3 regions of the Rhizobium sp. CNPSo 3670 genome follow, and region 1 is predicted to be linked to each of the others. Evidence: predicted binding sites of a transcription regulator. Region 1 holds the regulator's gene; each other region holds the start of a gene.
The links. Region 1 encodes LexA, which represses DNA repair genes until DNA is damaged. Its sites were predicted from a motif close to TGTTCNNNNTGTGTTCNG; they were not measured.

Region 2: a site for LexA is predicted at 1,399-1,416, ahead of AC13QO_RS26820 (helicase-related protein). Genes of this name have one in related genera too.
Region 3: a site for LexA is predicted at 2,079-2,096, ahead of uvrA (excinuclease ABC subunit UvrA). Genes of this name have one in related genera too.

What each region holds. Positions count from the first base shown of each region.
Region 1 covers NZ_JBXSOL010000011.1:40,740-44,972, forward strand. Annotated here, with positions in the region: gene AC13QO_RS13520 (ComEC/Rec2 family competence protein) at 1-1,507, shown strand, start outside; gene lexA (transcriptional repressor LexA) at 1,488-2,204, opposite strand; gene AC13QO_RS13530 (VOC family protein) at 2,403-3,299, shown strand; gene kdsA (3-deoxy-8-phosphooctulonate synthase) at 3,296-4,141, shown strand.
Region 2 covers NZ_JBXSOL010000042.1:5,597-9,829, reverse strand. Annotated here, with positions in the region: gene AC13QO_RS26830 (YMGG-like glycine zipper-containing protein) at 339-599, opposite strand; gene AC13QO_RS26825 (DUF3309 family protein) at 626-781, opposite strand; gene AC13QO_RS26820 (helicase-related protein) at 1,579-4,233, shown strand, end outside.
Region 3 covers NZ_JBXSOL010000011.1:172,161-176,393, forward strand. Annotated here, with positions in the region: gene uvrA (excinuclease ABC subunit UvrA) at 1-1,956, opposite strand, end outside; gene AC13QO_RS14175 (single-stranded DNA-binding protein) at 2,238-2,753, shown strand; gene AC13QO_RS14180 (MarC family protein) at 2,871-3,518, opposite strand; gene gyrA (DNA gyrase subunit A) at 3,745-4,233, shown strand, end outside.

The DNA.
Region 1 (4,233 bases):
GGCGCTGCGCCAGTCCGGCCTTGCCCATATCGTCGCGATCTCGGGCCTCAACATGGCGCTGTCGGCCGGCATCTTCTTCGTCGGCTTTCGGATGCTGCTCAGCCTCTTTCCCGGCGTCGCCCAAGCCTATCCGACAAAGAAGATCGCCGCTGCCGGCGCGCTCATCGCCGTCACCGCCTATTACCTGATCTCCGGTTTCGGGGTTTCGGCCGAGCGCGCCTTTATCATGATGGCCATCATGCTGATTGCCGTCTTCTTCGACAGGCCGTCGATCAGCCTGCGCAATGTCGTTCTCTCCGCGCTCATCATCATCGCCATTTCACCTTCGGAAGTATTGGGACCGAGCTTTCAGATGTCCTTTGCCGCCACATTGGCCTTGGTATCGGGCTATCAGTTGTGGAAGGACAGGCGTGTCCGCGAAAACGCTTTTCTGAAACTGCCGATCATGAGGCCGGTGGCTGCCGTCGCCGGTTTCTTCGGCGGCGTCTTCCTGACCTCGCTGATCGGCGGCTTTTCCACCGCATTGTTTTCGATCGAGCATTTTCATCGCCTGACGGCTTACGGCCTGCCGGCAAACCTTGCGACGATGCCGATTATCTCCTTCATCGTCATGCCGGCCGGATTGTTGGCGATGTTGCTCATGCCTTTCGGTCTGGACGCTCCGCTCTGGAAGGTCGTCGGATTCGGCCTCGATCTGGTGATTGCGGTTGCCAAGACGGTGTCCGGCTGGGGCGGTGATATCGGCATCGGCCGCTTGCCCGGCTGGTATTTCGCAGTGGCGGTGGCAGGCTTTCTGCTGCTGACGCTACTGCGAACTCGGCTGCGCCACGTCGGCACATCGATCATCGCCATCTCGACGCTCATCGTGCTGCTTCTGCCGGTCCCCCGGCCGCCGGATCTGGTGATTTCGGAGGATGGCAGTCTGGTTGCGGTCGTCGCGGCTGAGGCAATAGCTTCCAACCGTGAAAACCCGCCGGATTTCATATTCGACCAGTGGCAGAGAGCGCTGGTGCTGCCGACACATGATCCGCCGACGATGCTGGATGGTCCGGCCATCCCGCCGGAAGGAGAAGGCCGCCGTGTCGGGCTTTCCCGCGATCAGCAGAACGAAGCGAGTGCGGCGATGCGGGTAGCCGCAGCAGGCGGTGAAGCAAACCGTTTTTCCTGCGTCAAGAAGGCTTGGTGCACATCAAGACTTGGCAATGGCCATATCGTCACCGTTATCGACAATGCCGCCTATCTCGGCCCGGCCTGCGATACGGCCGATATCGTCGTGACGTCGGTCCGTCTGCGTTTCAACCGCTGCCGTTCAGGTGGCACGCTTTTCACCGGCGAGACGCTGCGTAGGACCGGCTCGCTCGAATTGCGTTTCGCCGATGCCGCCCTGGAGGTCACCACCGCCTTCGATGCTTTGTCGCGACCATGGATGCGCCATCGCGCCTATGATTGGCGCAATGATCGTTTTACCGATTCCAGCCCATCCGGCGTCAGTGATAGCGACGGATGAGGCCGACGAGCTTACCCTGCACCTTCACGCGGTCGGGCCCGAAGATGCGGGTCTCATAAGCCGGGTTGGCGGCCTCGAGCGCGATCGAGGCGCCCTTGCGGCGGAAACGCTTCAGCGTTGCTTCCTCGTCATCGACGAGGGCAACGACGATATCGCCGGGACTGGCGGTACTGCCGTTGCGAATGATCACGGTGTCGCCGTCGAAGATGCCGGCGTCGATCATCGAATCGCCTTTGACCTCCAGCGCATAGTGCTCACCGGAGCCGAGCATATCTGCGGGAACGACGATGTCGTGGGTGTTGTTCTGGATCGCCGAGATCGGAACGCCGGCGGCGATACGTCCCATGACCGGCACGGAGACGGAATTGCCATTGTCGGCGATCGGCTTTGGCGCAGCGGGGGCGGCGACCGGCTGGGGCTTGCCGAGGCTGCCCTCGATGACGCTCGGCGAAAAACCGCGACGCTGAAGACTGGGGTTATAGGCCTCCGGAAGCTTGATCACCTCGAGCGCCCGGGCGCGGTTCGGTAGGCGGCGAATGAAGCCGCGTTCCTCAAGCGCCGTGATCAGGCGGTGAATGCCGGATTTCGAGGCGAGATCCAGGGCATCCTTCATTTCGTCGAAAGAGGGAGGAACGCCGGATTCCTTCATGCGCTCATGGATGAAAAGGAGAAGCTCCTGTTGTTTGCGCGTGAGCATCGACGTCAGACCCCGTGATTGAAACAAATCCAGAACGGACACTATATGTTCCATATGTGTTCCGCAAGTAGCTAAATTTCCGTAAAAGTTCACGTCAACTCGCGGAGATTTTTATTTTCATTTGCTGGATTGGCGCACATGTCTTGCATTGAGGGAGATGCTGTCGCACATCTCTTGCCGGTTTCAGGAGGGATATTCATGAACGCGCGTTCCGCCAGGTCGCACCCGCTGGATCATGTCGTGCTGCCCGTGGTCAATATCGATCTGGCGCGTGAAAGGCTCGGCAAGCTCGGTTTCACCGTCGCCGCCGATGGGGGCCATCCCTTCGGAACGGAGAATGCCTGCGTCTTTTTCGCCGACAAGACCTATCTGGAGCCGCTTGGCGTGGCGAGTGTCGACGAGAGCGAGGCAGCAGCCCGCCAGGGCAACGTCTTCATCGCCCGCAATCGCGCCTTCCGTTTCCGCTGCGGCGAGGAGGGACTTTCTGCGCTGGCCTTCCTCAGCGAGGATGCCGACCTCGATCATAAGCGCTTCGTCAGCAACGGCGCGAGCGCCGGTGAGATGTTGCAGTTCAGCCGGCCGATGCGGATGCCGGACGGTTCGGAGAGCGTCGGCAGCTTTAAGCTGGCCTTTGCAGCTGATTTGCGCGCCCCCGATTTCTTTCTCTTTACTTGCCAGCGCATCAATTCGTTCCCTACAGATCGCGCCGCGCTGGAGACGCACGCCAATGGCGTGATCGGCATTGCCGAGATCGCACTTTGTGCACCGGACCCGGCGGCATTCGCCGCCTTCGTCGGGCTCGCGATTGGGCAGGCGGCGGTGGAGAAAACCGGTTTCGGCATGAATATCGCGGCATCGAATGCAAAGATCAGCTTGATGACGCCGGAAGGGCTGGAGGCCTATTTCGAAACCGCTGTCTCATCAGCCGATCGCGGCCTGCGGGGGCGGGCAATCCTCTTCACCGTCATCGATCTTGCCGTGACAGAAGCGCATTTGGGTGCTAACGGGATCACATTCACACGCAAGAACAATCGCATTCTGGTGAAGCCCACGCCCGGGCAGGGTGCGCTCTTCGCCTTCGAGGAAACACGATGAGCACCGACACGAATTCCGAAGTCAGGATCGGCGAAGGCGAAGGCCAGGTCACTTTTTCCAATACTGGCCGCTTGTCGCTGATCGCCGGTCCATGCCAAATGGAGAGCCGGGATCACGCCTTCATGGTCGCCGGCACGCTGAAGGAGCTTTGCGGCAAGCTCGGCATTGGCCTCGTCTACAAGAGCTCCTTCGACAAGGCGAACCGTACCTCGCTCTCGGCTGAACGCGGCATCGGCCTGGAAAAGGGCATGGAGGTCTTTGCCGACCTCAAGAAGGAATTCGGCTTTCCCGTCGTAACCGACGTCCATACGGCCGAGCAATGCGCCGAGGTGGCCAAGGTGGTTGATGTCCTGCAGATCCCGGCCTTCCTCTGCCGTCAGACCGACCTTCTGATCGCCGCCGCTAGGACCGGCCGCGCCGTCAATGTCAAGAAGGGCCAGTTCCTCGCCCCTTGGGATATGAAGAACGTTCTGAAGAAGCTCAACGCCAGCGGCAATCCGAATGTGCTCTTGTGCGAGCGCGGTGCCTCCTTCGGTTACAATACGCTGGTTTCCGACATGCGTTCGCTGCCGATCATGGCGGCGATGGGGGCTCCCGTCATTTTTGACGCCACCCATTCCGTGGCGCAGCCGGGCGGGCAGGGCGATTCCTCCGGCGGCCAGCGCGAGTTCGTGGAAACGCTGGCGCGCGCGGCAGTGGCGACGGGAATTGCCGGCGTCTTCGTCGAAACCCATCAGGATCCCGACAATGCACCGTCCGACGGGCCGAACATGGTCTATCTCAAGGACATGCCGCGACTGCTCGAGAAGTTGCTTGCCTTCGATGCGATCGCCAAGGCCTAACGTTCAACAGGCTGACATGATCGTGGTCTAGGCCACGATGCCATACACCTTCGAAGGCGGAAAATTGCGCCATTGTAATTTGTACGCCTTCG
Region 2 (4,233 bases), on a different contig from region 1:
GCTTGCCGGTGTTCCGGTCTCGCTGAACCCGAATCTTGACAGGCACTCGCTGCGGCGAGCGATCTCCGCTGCGAAGAGCTGAGACCGCGGATCTCAGCAAAGCCGCGGCAACGAGAATGGCGACGGTGGAATTCAGGACAATCTGGTCCATGCAAATATTCCTTTCAGCGCCTCGGGCAATGGTACCTGCCCTGCGCTCACGAAGGAAATATGCGCCAAGCTAGTGGGCGCCAGTAGATTTGACTTTCACGACCGTTCGTCAACGTCACATTGACGAACGCGCCGGCAAAGAAAACGGGCGCCGAAGCGCCCGTTGGGAGTCCGATATGACTTGTCGGTCAGTAGCGGCAACGAGCCTCGTAGCGGCGGCCGTAGCGGTCGCGATAGATGCAGTAGCCGCGGCGTTCGACCGACTGGCCGATGAGGGCGCCGGTCAGACCGCCGGCAACCGCGCCGACAGCGGCACCACCCCAGCTGTTGGTGACCGCGCCGCCGATGACCGCACCGGTGCCGGCGCCGATCGCCGTGCCCTGTTCGGTCGCCGTGCAGGATGCGAGAGCGCCCACGAGCGCGCCGATAAGAACAATCTTCTTCATCATGTCGTAACTCCCCAAGTTGTCGGGCTTTAAATGCGGCCCATTAGTACAAGGATAATGATAATGACGAGAACTAGCCCCAAACCGCCGGAAGGTCCATAGCCCCAGCCACGGCTATAACCCCAGTTTGGCAGAGCTCCGATCAAGAGCAGAATGAGGATAACGAGAAGTATCGTGCCAAGCATGGTGTTTTTCCTTCATTTCATCCGCAATCTGGATGGACAAGAAACACGCATTGGCGATTTTTGTTCCCGGTTGGGCGCGTAAATTAGCACGCAAGGCGATTCATGGTTTGTGATCCGTCACCCCTCACAAACCGTCCGTATGGTTTAAAAAGCATTTAAATACAATATGTTGCGGTGAACAAAGCAGGAAGGTCTCGATGTCTCCGATTCGTCGGTGATTCGTTCCGTTTTTGATCGACCCCACCGGGCAAGCGGGTCCGGCTTAACGCTGTGTGAATTTGCTCGCCGGAAGATTAACACCGACGTGACGAGACCTCGCCGCCTGCCCCGCATCTAGCGGCAGAACATGGCGACGCCACCAGATATGGCCGTGAACGAAAGGGGAAAGCCGAGCAGTCGGCGATTCGTCTCTGATTTGTTCCGGATTTGATCGAGACGTTAATTTCGACGCATTTTTCACTTGGCAGAAAGCTTATGCCAGACCTCCGGCACGGTCACAAAATACCAATAGGAGAGAGTTCCGCGATTCAGCATTTAGTAGGAAAAAGTGATTCAAAATCAATACTTAGCCGTGAACAAAAGCTGAATCAATAGGAGTCAGCGATTCGTCTCTGATTCGTTCTCACGCTGTTCCGAATTGGAAATACGCACCGTCGAGACGACTCGCAAAAGTCGCAATCCCCGACGCATTTTGAAATCTGCCCTTGCGTTTGCGGCGGTAGCTGTCCATGTGTTCTGTGCCTCCATCGAGATGGCAAAATTTTTCCCGGGGCGCGTCTGCCTCACTTGCATGGACCATGACTCTGACTTCGCAGCCGATGATTCTGAGCGGGCGCGGTGTGACCGCGGTGCTTGGACCAACCAATACCGGCAAGACCCATTATGCCATCGAGCGCATGGTCGCACACGGGACCGGCGTAATCGGCCTGCCGCTCAGGCTCCTGGCCCGCGAAGTCTATACGCGGGTGGTGGAGAAGGTCGGCTTGCAGAACGTGGCGCTGGTCACCGGCGAAGAAAAGATTTCGCCGCCCACTGCGCGTTTTTCCGTCTGCACTGTCGAGGCGATGCCGCGGGAGACCAAAGCCGCCTTTGTCGCGATCGACGAGGTACAGCTCGCAGGCGATCTCGAGCGTGGCCATATCTTTACCGACCGCATCCTGCATCTTCGCGGCCGCGATGAAACGCTGTTGCTGGGTGCAGGGACGATGCGGCCGATCCTGCAGCATATCCTGCCAGGTATCACCATCGTCGAGCGGCCGCGGCTTTCGCATCTCCTTTACGCCGGGCAGAAGAAGATCACCCGGCTGCCGCAGCGCTCCGCCATCGTCGCCTTTTCCGCCGACGAGGTCTATGCCATCGCCGAACTGATCCGCCGGCAGCGCGGCGGTGCGGCAGTCGTGCTGGGGGCGCTGAGCCCCCGCACCCGCAATGCGCAGGTCGCGCTCTATCAGGCGGGCGACGTCGAATATCTGGTGGCGACCGATGCGATCGGCATGGGCCTCAACCTCGACGTCGATCACGTCGCCTTCGCCCAGGACCGGAAATTCGACGGCTATCAGTTCCGCAACCTCAATCCGGCCGAACTCGGCCAGATCGCCGGCCGCGCCGGGCGGCACGTGCGGGACGGCACCTTCGGCGTCACGGGACAGGTCTCGCCTTTCGACGAGGAACTGGTGCAGCGCATCGAGGGACATGAATTCGACAACGTCAAGGTTCTGCAGTGGCGCACGACGGAGATGGACTTCTCCTCAATTCAGTCGCTGCGCGCCAGCCTGGAGGCCGGGCCGCGCGTGCCCGGGCTGACGCGGGCGCTGCCGGCGGTCGACCAGCAGGCGCTCGAGCAGCTTTCGCGCTACCCCGAGGTAATGGACCTCGCCGACAGGCCGGCCCGCGTCGAAAAACTCTGGGAGGCTTGCGCGCTGCCCGATTACCGGCGTATCACTCCGGCCCAACATGCCGATCTTATTTCGACCCTCTTTTCCGATCTCGTGCGCTATGGCACGGTGAACGAGCAGTTTCTTGCGGAGCAGGTTCATCGCTCGGATCGAACTGATGGGGAAATTGACACGCTTTCGGCGCGAATCGCGCAGATAAGGACCTGGACCTACGTTTCGAATCGGCCCGGCTGGCTTGCCGATCCGACACATTGGCAGGAAAAGACGCGGGAAATCGAAGATCGATTGTCCGATGCGTTACATGAAAGGTTGACGAAACGCTTTGTTGATCGCAGGACATCTGTGCTCATGAAGCGCCTGAGAGAGAATGCGATGCTGGAAGCTGAAATCAGTGTGAATGGCGATGTCTTCGTTGAAGGACATCATGTAGGGCAGTTGAGCGGATTCCGTTTCACGCCGGTGGCGGGAACGGATGGACCGGATGCCAAGGCGGTTCAGGCTGCGTCGCAGAAGGCGCTGGCGCTCGAGTTCGAGGCCCGTGCAGCCCGGCTGCATGCCGCGGGTAACAGCGATCTGGCGATCGGTTCGGATGGATTGATCCGTTGGCTCGGCGACCCGGTGGCGCGGCTTTCCGGCAGCGATCACGTCATGCGGCCGCGCGTGATCCTGCTCGCCGACGAGCAGTTGACGGGCAATGCCCGCGATCACGTCGCCGCCCGCATCGAACGTTTCGTCAATCATCACATCAGCACGGTGTTGAAGCCTCTGGACGATCTGTCGCGCGCCGAAGACCTGCAGGGTCTTGCCAAGGGTCTTGCCTTCCAGCTGGTCGAAAATCTCGGCGTGCTCTTCCGCCGCGACGTCACCGAAGAAGTGAAGTCGCTGGATCAGGAGGCTCGCGCCTCCATGCGCCGCTACGGCGTGCGTTTCGGGGCCTATCATATCTTCGTTCCGGCCCTTCTGAAGCCGGCACCGGCCGAACTGATCACGCTGCTCTGGGCGTTGAAGAACTACGGTCTCGACAAGCCGGGCTATGGCGATCTCATTCCCGTGCTTGCCGCTGGCCGCACCTCCGTTGTCACCGATCCGAGCTTCGAGCGGATGTTCTACAAGCTCGCCGGCTTCCGTTTCCTCGGCAAGCGCGCCGTGCGCATCGACATTCTGGAGCGGCTTGCCGATATCATCCGTCCGCTGCTGCAATGGAAGCCCGGTCAGAACAATCGTCCGGAAGGCGCCTATGACGGTCGCCGTTTCACGACGACGACGGCGATGCTGTCGATTCTCGGGGCAACGCTCGAGGACATGGAAGAGATCCTCAAGGGCCTCGGCTATCGCGCCGATGCCGTGAAGGCGGAAGAGGCGTCGGCCCATCTTGCGGCGCAGGACGCAGCTTCAGCCCCTGCCGCCTCCGCGGAAATGTCCGGGGAAGAAGCGGTAGAAAAAGCCGATCACGACGATGCCGACGCGGCGACGGAAGAGGCTGCTTCCGAGCCATCAGCAGCCGAGGCGGCGTCGACGGCAGCCGACACCCCCGCGCCAGAAGCGACCGACAACGAC
Region 3 (4,233 bases), 130 kb from region 1:
GATCGACGCCGTGACGTTCTTCAAATTGTTGCCGCGTGCGCCGATCACCTTGATCTCGCGGCCCTTCTTCGGCTTGCGGCGCTCATGGGGAACGGGCACGCCGAGCTCGCCGGAGAGATATTTGCCGGTCAGCGACTTCGGATTGTCCATGATATCCTGCGGCGTGCCGTGGGCGATGACCTGGCCGCCGTGAATGCCGGCCGCCGGGCCGATATCGACGACGTCGTCGGCCGTCATGATCGCGTCCTCGTCATGTTCGACGACGATCACCGTGTTGCCGATATCGCGCAGGTGCTTCAGCGTGTCGAGCAGTCGGGCATTGTCGCGCTGATGCAGGCCGATCGACGGCTCGTCGAGCACATAGAGCACACCCGTCAGGCCCGAGCCGATCTGCGAGGCGAGCCGAATGCGCTGGCTCTCGCCGCCCGACAGCGTGCCCGAATTGCGCGAAAGGCTGAGATATTCCAGGCCGACATCGTTGAGGAACCGGAGGCGGTCGCGGATTTCCTTGAGGATGCGGACCGCAATCTCGTTCTGCTTGGCGTTGAAGCTCGCCGGCAGCGCCTCGAACCAGTCGCGGGCGACGCGGATCGACATGCCGGTCACTTCACCGATATGCAGCCTGTCGATCTTCACCGCCAAGGCCTCCGGCTTCAGGCGGAAGCCGTTGCAGGAAGGGCAGGGAGCGGTCGACATGAAGCGCTCGATATCTTCGCGCGCCCAGGCGGAATCCGTCTCCTTCCAGCGGCGCTCGAGATTGGTGACGATGCCTTCGAAATTCTTGTGCGTCGTATAGGAACGGGCGCCGTCGGCGTAGTGGAACTCGATCTTGTCGTCCGTGCCGTTGAGGATGACGTCCTTGGCCTCGTCGGACAGGTCGTTCCAGCGGGTGCCGAGCTTGAAGCCGTAATGTTTGCCGAGCGCTTCCAGCGTCTGGTTATAATAGGGCGAGGTCGACTTGGCCCAGGGCGCGATCGCCCCGTCGCGCAGCGTCCGCTCCGGTTCGGGCACGATCAGGTCGGGATCAATCTTCTGCTGGGCGCCGAGACCGTCGCAGGTCGGGCAGGCGCCGAAGGGGTTGTTGAAGGAGAAGAGCCTGGGTTCGATTTCCGGGATGGTGAAGCCCGAGACCGGGCAGGCGAATTTTTCCGAAAACAGCACGCGCTCATGCGTCTCGTTCAGCGACTTGTTGGCCGAACCGCCGGCCGAAGTCTCCTCCGGCGGCAGCGGCTTGTCGGCGAATTCGGCGATCGCCAGCCCGTCGGCGAGTTTCAGGCAGGTTTCAAGGCTGTCGGCCAGGCGTGCCGACACATCCGGGCGCACGACGATACGGTCGACCACCACGTCGATGTCGTGCTTGTATTTCTTGTCGAGAACAGGCGCCTCGGCGATCTCGTAAAACTGCCCGTCAACCTTGACGCGCTGGAAGCCCTTCTTCATCAGCTCCGCCATTTCCTTCTTGTATTCGCCCTTGCGGCCGCGCACGAGCGGCGCGAGAATGTAAAGGCGCGTGCCCTCGCCGAAAGCGAGGATGCGGTCGACCATCTGGCTGACGGTCTGGCTCTCGATCGGCAGGCCGGTCGCCGGCGAATAGGGAACGCCAACGCGGGCAAAGAGCAGGCGCATGTAGTCGTAGATCTCGGTGACGGTGCCGACCGTCGAGCGCGGGTTGCGCGAGGTGGTCTTCTGCTCGATCGAAATGGCAGGCGACAGCCCGTCGATCTGGTCGACATCGGGCTTCTGCATCATTTCGAGGAATTGCCGGGCATAGGCCGACAGACTCTCGACATAGCGCCGCTGGCCCTCGGCATAGATCGTGTCGAAGGCGAGCGAGGATTTGCCCGAGCCTGAAAGACCGGTCATGACGATCAGCTTGTTGCGCGGCAGATCGAGATCGATGCTTTTTAGATTGTGCTCGCGCGCGCCACGGATGGAGATCGTCTTCAGTTCGCTCATCGTCTCTGCTTTGGTTTTCTGGATAACAGCCCTTATTTAGTGATGCCGACGGGCGAGTCGAGGCTGAATATCCTGGATGGCTCAAGGTTTTCGATTCTGTTGACAGGATCATACGGATAAACTAGAACAAATAAAGAACAAAATTCCTGATGGATGCATGCGGCTTTCTGATGGGATTAATTGTGGATTAAACACCGTTCGCGCGCATCTGCGGTCTCTATGGTTTAAGGTGCGCTGATCGATCAACGCCGCCGGGCAGGGCGGCAGGCAGGGTGAGAAGCATGGCTGGTAGCGTAAACAAGGTAATTCTGGTTGGAAACGTGGGTGCAGACCCCGAAATCCGCCGCACTCAGGATGGCCGGCCGATCGCCAACCTCCGTATCGCGACCTCGGAAACCTGGCGCGACCGCAATTCCGGCGAGCGCCGCGAGAAGACCGAATGGCACACCGTCGTCGTCTTCAACGAAGGCCTTTGCAAGGTCGTCGAGCAATATGTGAAGAAGGGCGCCAAGCTCTACATCGAAGGCCAGCTGCAGACCCGCAAATGGCAGGATCAGCAGGGCCAGGATCGCTATTCGACGGAAGTGGTGCTGCAGGGCTTCAATTCGACGCTGACGATGCTCGACGGCCGCGGCGACGGCGGCGGCGCAAGCTCCGGCTTCGGCGGCGGCCGTGGCGGCAGCAGCAGCAATGATTACGGCGACGATTACGGCGCCCCGGCTCCCTCTTCATCGCCGAGCCGCGGCGGTGGCGGCGGCAACTTCTCGCGCGATCTCGACGACGACATCCCGTTCTGATCGGCCGCCTACTCTCGCTTTATGAGAGCATGATGTCCTGGGCGGGCGTCATGCTCTTTTTCTTTGATGCCAGGGCAGATGGTCTAAACGGATCGCGCGGTGCATCTGCCGCGCTTTTTATCGAGGCGTCGCGCTGATGAGGTTGAGCGCGGCTTTCGCGCCGTCGACGACGAACTGCACCGCAAGGGCTGCGAGGATAACGCCGAGCAGGCGGGTCAAAATCGCCCGGCCGGTGACGCCGAGGAAACGGTCAAGCCTTTCGGCGACGAGCAGCATGAGGAAGGTCAGCAGCAGATTGGCGGCGATGACGGCGATCAGCTGCGCTTTTTCGATCGTCGTCGGCAGCGTGCCCGCAAGCAGGATCGTCGCCGAGATCGCGCCGGGGCCGGCGATCAGGGGAAGGGCGAGGGGAAAGACGGCGATATTTTCGATATGATCCTTGGTGACGGCCGCCTCGGAGGCCTTCTCCTTGCGTTCCTGCCGCCTTTCGAAAACCATCTCGAAGGCGATCCAGAAGAGCAGCAGTCCGCCGGCGATGCGGAAGGCGCCGATGGAGATCCCGAGCACGCCGAGCACGCTTGAGCCGAACAGGGCGAAGACGGCGAGGATGATGAAGGCGATGGTCGAGCCGCGCAGCGCTACCTGGGTACGCTCGGTCCGGCTCATGCCTGCCGTCAGTCCCAGGAAGATCGGCGCGAGCCCTGGCGGATCGATGGTGACGATGAGCGTTGTGAAGGCGTTGATCAGTTGGTCGGCGCTTGCCATCGTCTCTCCCGAACCCCATATGAATGCCGGGGTTTTCATGATTGTGAAGCGGGGATTCCGATTTGGCAAACATCCAGCGGCGTATTGCCCGATCCGGCCGCGAAAGTTATGTGTTTTACCCTCTTTAAGCCGCAAAAGCCTGTTCAAAACGCGCTCAGAAATTGGCGCGGGAACAGGCTTTCCGCTATAAATCTTCAAGTGATTCTAGAAGAGATCGTGATCTGTTTTGACTGAGCAAACACCCCCCGGCGGCGGGAAGCTCCCGCCAGGCATCGAGCCCATCTCCATCATGGAGGAAATGCAGCGGTCGTATCTCGATTACGCCATGAGCGTCATCGTCAGCCGCGCGTTGCCCGATGTGCGCGACGGCCTGAAGCCCGTGCACCGGCGCATCCTCTACGGCATGTCCGAGCTCGGCATCGACTGGAACAAGAAATACGTCAAATGCGCCCGCGTCACCGGCGACGTGATGGGTAAATACCATCCGCACGGCAACGCCGCGATCTATGACGCGCTCGCCCGCATGGCGCAGCCGTGGTCGCTGCGCCTGCCGCTGATCGACGGTCAGGGCAATTTCGGCTCGGTCGACGGCGATCCGCCGGCGGCCGAACGATACACCGAGTGCCGTCTGGAAAAGGCTGCCCATTCGCTGCTCGACGATCTCGACAAGGAAACCGTCGACTTCCGCGACAACTATGACGGCACGCTGTCTGAG